Butyrivibrio fibrisolvens: one gene and its partner. The protein of the gene in region 2 binds, or shares a complex with, the protein of the main gene of each other region. Links are inferred from orthologs where the notes say so. Each region holds a gene or a part of one and is shown on either strand. Other genes may lie near its edges.

Region 1 (3,149 bases), 2.6 Mb from region 2 along the record:
CTTCACCGTTAGCATCCATAGGCTCGAATCTAACTTTACAGTGACCATACTGACCACGACCACCGGACTGCTTAGCATACTTAGACTCGATATCTACAGCCTTTGTGAATGCTTCCTTATATGCAACCTGAGGTGCACCTACGTTAGCCTCAACCTTGAACTCACGAAGGAGACGGTCAACGATAACTTCCAGCTGAACTTCACCCATACCAGCGATGATAGTCTGACCTGTCTCGTGGTTAGTGTGTACCTGGAATGTAGGATCTTCTTCAGAAAGCTTACCAAGAGCTTCACCAAGCTTAGCCTGGCCTGCTTTTGTCTTAGGCTCGATAGCGAGCTCGATAACAGGATCAGGGAACTCGATAGACTCGAGGATAACAGGATTGTTCTCATCACAGATTGTATCACCTGTAGTTGTATCCTTGAAACCAACTGCTGCAGCGATATCACCAGCAAATGCTTCCTGGATCTCTGTACGCTTATCAGCATGGATCTGCATGATACGACCTACACGTTCCTTCTTATCCTTTGTTGAGTTGAGTACATAAGATCCTGACTTGAGGATACCTCTGTAAACACGGATAAATGCAAGCTTACCTACGAAAGGATCAGATACGATCTTGAATGCAAGAGCTGCAAGAGGGCCATCCTCTGTAGACTTACATGTGATCTCATTTCCTTCCATATCTGTACCTTCAACGTCCGGTACATCTGTAGGAGCAGGAAGATACTCGATAACTGCATCAAGAAGCTTCTGAACACCCTTGTTTCTGTAAGCTGTTCCGTTACATACAGGAACTGCCTCAGAAGCGATTGTTCCCTTACGAAGAGCTGCTTTGAGCTCTGCTGTAGTAACTTCTTCGCCTTCAAGGTATTTCTCCATAAGGTTCTCATCAAGCTCTACGATCTGCTCAACCATCTTGTTGTGCCACTCTTCAGCCTGATCCTTGAGTTCCTCAGGGATTTCTTCACAATCTTCATCAGCACCCTTCTCACCCTTGAAATAATAAGCTTTCATTTCGAAGAGATCGATAAGTCCTTCATAAGTATCTTCAGCACCGATCGGGATATTGATAGCGATCGGGTTCTTACCAAGACGATCACGGATCATATCCAGATCGTGGTAGAAGTTTGCACCAACGATATCCATCTTGTTGATGAATGCGATACGTGGTACGCCGTATGTGTCAGCCTGACGCCATACGTTCTCAGACTGTGGCTCAACGCCGTTCTTAGCATCAAAGATACCAACTGCACCATCAAGTACACGAAGTGAACGCTCAACTTCTGCTGTGAAGTCTACGTGACCAGGAGTATCGATAATGTTAAGACGATACTCAGGAGCACCAGCGATCTTTTTGCCGTATTCCTGTGGAGTCCAGTGGCATGTTGTAGCTGCAGACTGAATTGTGATTCCACGCTCTCTCTCCTGTTCCATGAAGTCCATGGTAGAAGCGCCGTCGTGTGTCTCACCAATCTTGTAGTTAACACCAGTATAATAGAGGATACGCTCTGTACATGTTGTTTTACCAGCATCGATATGAGCAATGATACCTATATTTCTGGTTCTCTCCAATGGATATTCTCTTTTAGCCAATGGTTCTTCCTCCTAAATGATTGCAAACAACGTTCTATAACAGAATATATAATTAGAATCTGTAGTGTGAGAAAGCCTTGTTTGCATCTGCCATCTTGTGCATGTCTTCCTTACGCTTTACAGCTGCTCCTGTATTGTTAGAAGCATCCATAATCTCGCCAGCGAGACGATCGATCATAGTCTTCTCGCCTCTCTTACGTGAAAACAGTACAAGCCAGCGAAGAGCCAGGGCCTGACGTCTGTCCGGTCTAACCTCGATCGGAACCTGGTATGTAGCACCACCAATACGTCTAGCTTTTACTTCGAGTGCAGGCATGATATTATTCATAGCTGTCTCAAATACTTCGAGAGCTGGCTTTCCAGACTTCTCTTCAACCTGTGCGAAAGCTCCGTATACAATCTTCTGTGCAACACCTTTCTTGCCATCCAGCATAACCTGGTTTACAAGCTTTGTTACAACCTTGCTGTTGTACATTGGATCTTCCAGTACATCACGTTTTACAATATGTCCTTTACGCGGCACGGTTCTTCCCTCCTTATTAGTTAATAAATCATAGGTACTCACTTGCGGGGCTTTCTACGGCAACTTGTGCACAAGTGCCTCGCATGCATTAAGTGTTCGTGCGGTTTTCCTAAAACTTACTAATATAACTGATAAAGCTTCTACTGCTGTATTACTTTGACTGCCGTATGTTCAGTCCGAGTTTAACTGCAAGCTCGTTTGATCATTTATATTACTATATGTTCAAAGAACCCAACACTTAATATTTTTTGTTACTAAATTACTTTGAGGCCTTAGGTCTCTTAGCGCCATACTTGGAACGAGCCTGCTTACGATCTGCAACACCGGCTGTATCAAGTGTACCACGGATAATGTGATATCTTGTACCAGGCAGATCCTTAACTCTTCCACCACGGATAAGAACAACGCTATGCTCCTGAAGGTTGTGACCTTCACCAGGAATATAGGATGTTACCTCGATGCCGTTTGAAAGACGCACTCTGGCGATCTTACGAAGAGCTGAGTTAGGCTTTTTAGGTGTTGCTGTCTTAACAGCTGTGCAGACACCACGCTTCTGAGGAGAAGCTGTAGCTATGTCCTTCTTGTGAAGAGAGTTAAAACCCTTCTGAAGAGCAGGAGCAGTAGACTTCTTTACAGATGTCTGACGACCTTTTCTGACTAACTGGTTAAATGTTGGCATTCTTTTTACCTCCTGTTGAAATGTGTATATCAACGTGCGAACACGGAAAGAGGACATACGTTCCCCTTTCCGTATTTTCACACAATTCGATATTATAATATTTTAATGCAATATTGTCAATACAGAACTGATTTATTCGTCATCATCCATTACAGTAACAGTTTCTTCGATAGCGATATTGTCATCAATATCACTTTCAGCTTCGAAGGCAGCTCTGCTTACTGAAGGCTGTTTACGAAGAATCATTCTTGCAGGATCCTTGAAGTGTTCGTCTGTATTAAGACCAACGTCACGATATCTCTTAAGACCTGTACCAGCAGGAATAAGTTTACCGATGATAACGTTCTCTT
Region 2 (4,183 bases):
TATGCTCTTTTCATGGCGCTTAAAAATGTTCATGATGGTCAGGGCTTTAATAAGTGGCCTGATAATGAAAGATTAAGAGATAAGGCTACTATAGAAAAGTGCATGGACAAATACGATGACGAAGTTAACTTCTATCGCTTCCTGCAATTTGAATTTGCTATTCAGTGGGCAGAAATCAAAAATTATGCTCATCAAAAAGGTGTTGAGATAATCGGAGATATCCCGATCTATGTAGCTTATGACAGCGCAGATACCTGGGCCAATCCCAAGTTATTCCAGTTTGATAAGGATAATGTTCCTCTGGGAGTTGCAGGATGCCCTCCGGATTCCTTTAGTGCTACGGGACAGCTCTGGGGCAATCCTCTTTATGACTGGCCATATCACAAGAAGACAGGCTACGAATGGTGGATGAGGAGAATCAGCCACTGCTTCGAACTTTATGATGTAGTCAGGATCGATCATTTCAGAGGATTTGATGAGTATTATTCTATTCCTTATGGTGATCCTACAGCAGAGTTTGGCCATTGGGAGAAGGGACCTGGATATGATCTTTTCAAGACCATGAAAGATAAGTTTGGCGATAGCCTTCGCGTTATTGCAGAAGATCTGGGATTCCTTACACCTTCTGTATTAAAGCTGGTCCAGAAAACAGGTTTTCCCGGCATGAAAGTGTTACAGTTTGCATTTGACTCAAGAGAGGAGAGTGACTACCTTCCTCACAACTATCCTCACAACTGTATCGTATATACAGGAACTCATGACAATGAGACTACAAGGGGCTGGTATGAGACCTGCAATTCCAAGGACAGAGCTTTTGCCAAGAAGTATCTTGATATTCATACACGTAAGGATATTGCATGGATCTTCATAAGAAGTGCGATGGCATCCGTTGCAGATACCTGTGTTATTCCTATGCAGGATTATCTGAATCTTGATGATAGCGCCAGGATCAATACTCCTTCAGTGCTTGGTGGCAACTGGCAGTGGCGCCTTGGTAAGGATGCATGCACAGACGAACTTGCACAGCGCATGTATGATATGACCAAAACATATGGAAGAATCTGATCTTGAAATAAATATATAGAATGCTTGCCTTAGCGGCGTGGTATCCTCGATGGTTGTACAGGTGGATACCACGCCGCTTTTTACCTAATGTCGCGAGCAAAGCGAGTGACTAATGGTTCAAATTGATGGAGCTCGCGACATCAATTTGGGTTTGAAAGTGGAATACTTTCAAACTTTGACCTTTGCGTAAAGACATTATAAAATCAAATACGGCTGATGAAATGTTTGCAAGCAAAATAAAAAATAGTAACTGATTTTTATAAAGAGGTATATCTATGGGTATGGAAATTGAGAGAAAGTTTACAGTTAGAAAGCTCCCGGATGAGCTGGAAAAGTATGATTATCATTATATAGAGCAGGGGTATCTTAATGTACATCCTGCTATAAGGGTCAGGAAAGAAGATGATCACTTCTATATGACATATAAAGGAGCTGCCGGTGTTGTTGCAAAAAAAGAGTATAATATGGAGCTTGATGAATCTTCATATGATCATCTCCTGAAGAAGGCTGATGGTAATATTATTACTAAGAAAAGATATCTGATCCCAATCAATGAAGATGCATTTTCTAAAGAATATCTTGATACACATGCAGATGATGCCAAGGCTTTTTATGAGGGCGGGATCAAGATAGAGCTTGATATATTTGAAGGTTTTTTTGAAGGGCTTGTAATTGCAGAAGTGGAATTTCCTTCTATTGAAGCTTCAGAAAATTATAATCCGCCTCACTGGTTTAAAGAAGATGTAACAGGGCGTAAAGAATACAGTAATGCTCAGCTTACAAAGCTTGATAAATTTGTTGTGGAAAAAGCTTGACACATGTGGTACAATTCATAAATGGCTGTGTTTATGTTTATTATGCACATATTTTTAAGGAGGATTTATTCATAAAATGAGCGTACAGGTAGAAAAATTAGAAAAGAGCATGGCGAAGCTTACTATCGAAGTTCCTGCAGAAGAACTCGAGAAGGCTATTCAGAATGCTTATAATAAGGATAAAAACAAGATCCAGCTTCCTGGATTCCGTAAGGGTAAGGCTCCTCGTAAGATGATCGAGCGTATGTACGGTGTAGGCGTTTTCTATGAAGATGCTGCTAACGAGCTTATCAACAACGAATATCCTAAGGCTGCAGAAGAGAGCGGTGAGGCCATCGTATCTAATCCTAAGATCGAAGTTGTTCAGATCGAGTCTGGCAAGCCTTTCATTTTCACAGCAGAAGTTGCTCTTAAGCCACCGGTTGGTCTTGGAAAGTATAAGGGAATCAAGGTTTCTAAGCAGGATACAGAAGTAACAGATGCTGATATCGATGCTGAGATCAAGGCTGAGCTTAACAAGAATGCAAGAGTTGTAGAAGTTACAGATCGTGCTGTTAAGGCTGATGACCAGATCACACTTGACTTCGAAGGATTTGTTGATGATAAGGCTTTCGAAGGTGGTAAGGGAACAGATTATCCTCTTACAATCGGTTCAGGTTCATTCATTCCTGGTTTCGAAGATCAGCTTATCGGTGCTGAGATCGGCAAGGAAGTTGATGTTAATGTTACTTTCCCTGAAGAGTATCAGGAGAAGTCACTTGCAGGCAAGGCTGCAACATTCAAGTGCACTGTAAAGGGCATCAAAGAGAAGCAGCTTCCTGAATTAAATGATGAATTCGCTTCAAACGTTTCTGAGTTCGAGACACTTGCTGAGTACAAAGAGAGTGTTAAGAAGAAGCTTGAAGATAGAAAGAATGCAGAGGCTAAGGCTAAGAAGGAAGACGAGGCTGTTAAGGCTCTTATCGATGATTCAGAGATCGAGCTTCCTGAAGCTATGGTTGAGACACAGCAGAGACAGATCGTTAATGATTTCGCTCAGAGAATGCAGTATCAGGGACTTACAATGGAGCAGTATCTCCAGTACACAGGTACAACAGCTGAGAAGATGCTCGAGCAGGTAAGACCTCAGGCTGAAGAGAGAATCAAGAGCCGTCTTGTTCTTGAAGAAGTTGCTAAGGCTGAGAACATCGAAGTTTCTGATGACGAAGTTAATGCTGAGCTTCAGAAGATGGCTGATCAGTATCAGATGGAAGTTGAGAAGGTTAAGGAGATCCTTGGTGAGAATCAGATCAAGACTCTTCGTGAGGACCTTGCTGTACAGAAGGCTGCTGAGTTCATCGTAGAGAACGCTAAGGAGTCTGCTGCTAGAAAGACAACTAAGAAGGCTTCTGAGAAGGCTGACGCTGAAGAGGCTACAGAAGAAAAGCCAAAGAGAACAAGAAAGACTGCAGCTAAGAAGGCTGATTCTGAAGAGACTACAGAAGAAAAGCCAAAGAGAACAAGAAAGACAACAAAGAAGACAGAAGAATAATTCTTTGATTTCTTGAACTTGAAAAAAGTAATATAAAACATAAGATGATCCTCCATAAGTAGACTTCTTTATTTATATCTGCTTGTGGAGGTGATTTTGTATATTTGACTATATAAAAGGTAAAGTCAATGACTTGTAATGACGATATAATAATTGGTTTTATGCTGCTCGTGTACTAACTCATTCATATTTGATCAGAGTACCTGTCTTTAGCATAATTGTCAGTTATAGGTTTCGATTATTACGATTTTATAGTTATTTCATTGATTTAACCCCTTAGAAAGCGTAAACTGATATTGTGATGCTATAGTGCACCATTATTTTTATTTTACTAGTTGACATAAAAAGATTGGAGGACAATTAAAATGAGTTTGATCCCTTATGTCATTGAACAGACAAGCCGTGGAGAACGTTCATATGATATATATTCACGTTTGCTTGAAGACCGTATTATCTTTCTTGGCGAGGAAGTTAATGCTACATCAGCAAGTGTAATAGTAGCACAGCTGTTATTTCTTGAGGCAGAAGATCCTTCTAAGGATATCCACCTTTACATCAACAGCCCCGGTGGAGAGATTACATCCGGTATGGCTATCTATGATACAATGCAGTACATCAAGTGTGATGTGTCTACTATCTGTATAGGTATGGCAGCAAGTATGGGTGCATTCCTTCTTACAGGCGGTGCCAAAGGTAAGCGTCTTGCACTTCCTAATGCAGAGATCATGATCCACCAGCCACTTGGCGGAACTCAGGGTCAGGCTACAGAGAT

Evidence for each region. The genes of interacting proteins can lie anywhere in the genome.
Region 1: the proteins of tig (region 2) and rpsG are in contact, whole or in part, in a crystal structure (PDB 3GTY), measured with the Thermotoga maritima proteins. The link is inferred for Butyrivibrio fibrisolvens from one-to-one orthologs. Residues at the interface, in WP_004081061.1 of Thermotoga maritima: Glu122, Val124, Val129, Leu130, Tyr133, Glu188, Gly259, Ile262, Tyr263, Glu266, Ser270, Glu273, Gln274, Glu277, Arg308, Gln311, Ile312, Ser315, Tyr316, Glu325, Arg329, Arg336, Leu363, Phe366, Trp367, Arg373, Leu377, Arg381, Leu384, Glu387; in WP_004081843.1 of Thermotoga maritima: Lys34, Lys52, Lys55, Glu59, Arg62, Gln63, Glu66, Asn67, Lys69, Val71, Arg95, Ala109, Lys110, Lys111, Gly112, Arg113, Pro114, Glu117, Glu121, Ile124, Ala125, Tyr127, Asn128, Asn129, Thr130, Gly131, Lys135, Asp139, Arg142, Met143.

What each region holds. Positions count from the first base shown.
Region 1 is NZ_CP065800.1:1,462,658-1,465,806, reverse strand. The notes cover bases 386-3,149. They hold rpsG (30S ribosomal protein S7), read right to left. Parts: upstream 2,121-3,149; coding sequence 1,650-2,120; downstream 386-1,649. Other genes in these bases: rpoC (DNA-directed RNA polymerase subunit beta'), read right to left, coding at 2,932-3,149; rpsL (30S ribosomal protein S12), read right to left, coding at 2,380-2,799; fusA (elongation factor G), read right to left, coding at 386-1,597. Also shown: more of fusA, read right to left, coding at 1-385.
Region 2 is NZ_CP065800.1:4,074,392-4,078,574, reverse strand. Bases 1,325-4,183 are described here. They hold tig (trigger factor), read left to right. Parts: upstream 1,325-1,956; coding sequence 1,957-3,411; downstream 3,412-4,183. Other genes in these bases: clpP (ATP-dependent Clp endopeptidase proteolytic subunit ClpP), read left to right, coding at 3,777-4,183; I7804_RS17100 (CYTH domain-containing protein), read left to right, coding at 1,341-1,880. In the rest of the region: malQ (4-alpha-glucanotransferase), read left to right, coding at 1-1,065. UniProt on the Bacillus subtilis protein: Involved in protein export. Acts as a chaperone by maintaining the newly synthesized protein in an open conformation. Functions as a peptidyl-prolyl cis-trans isomerase.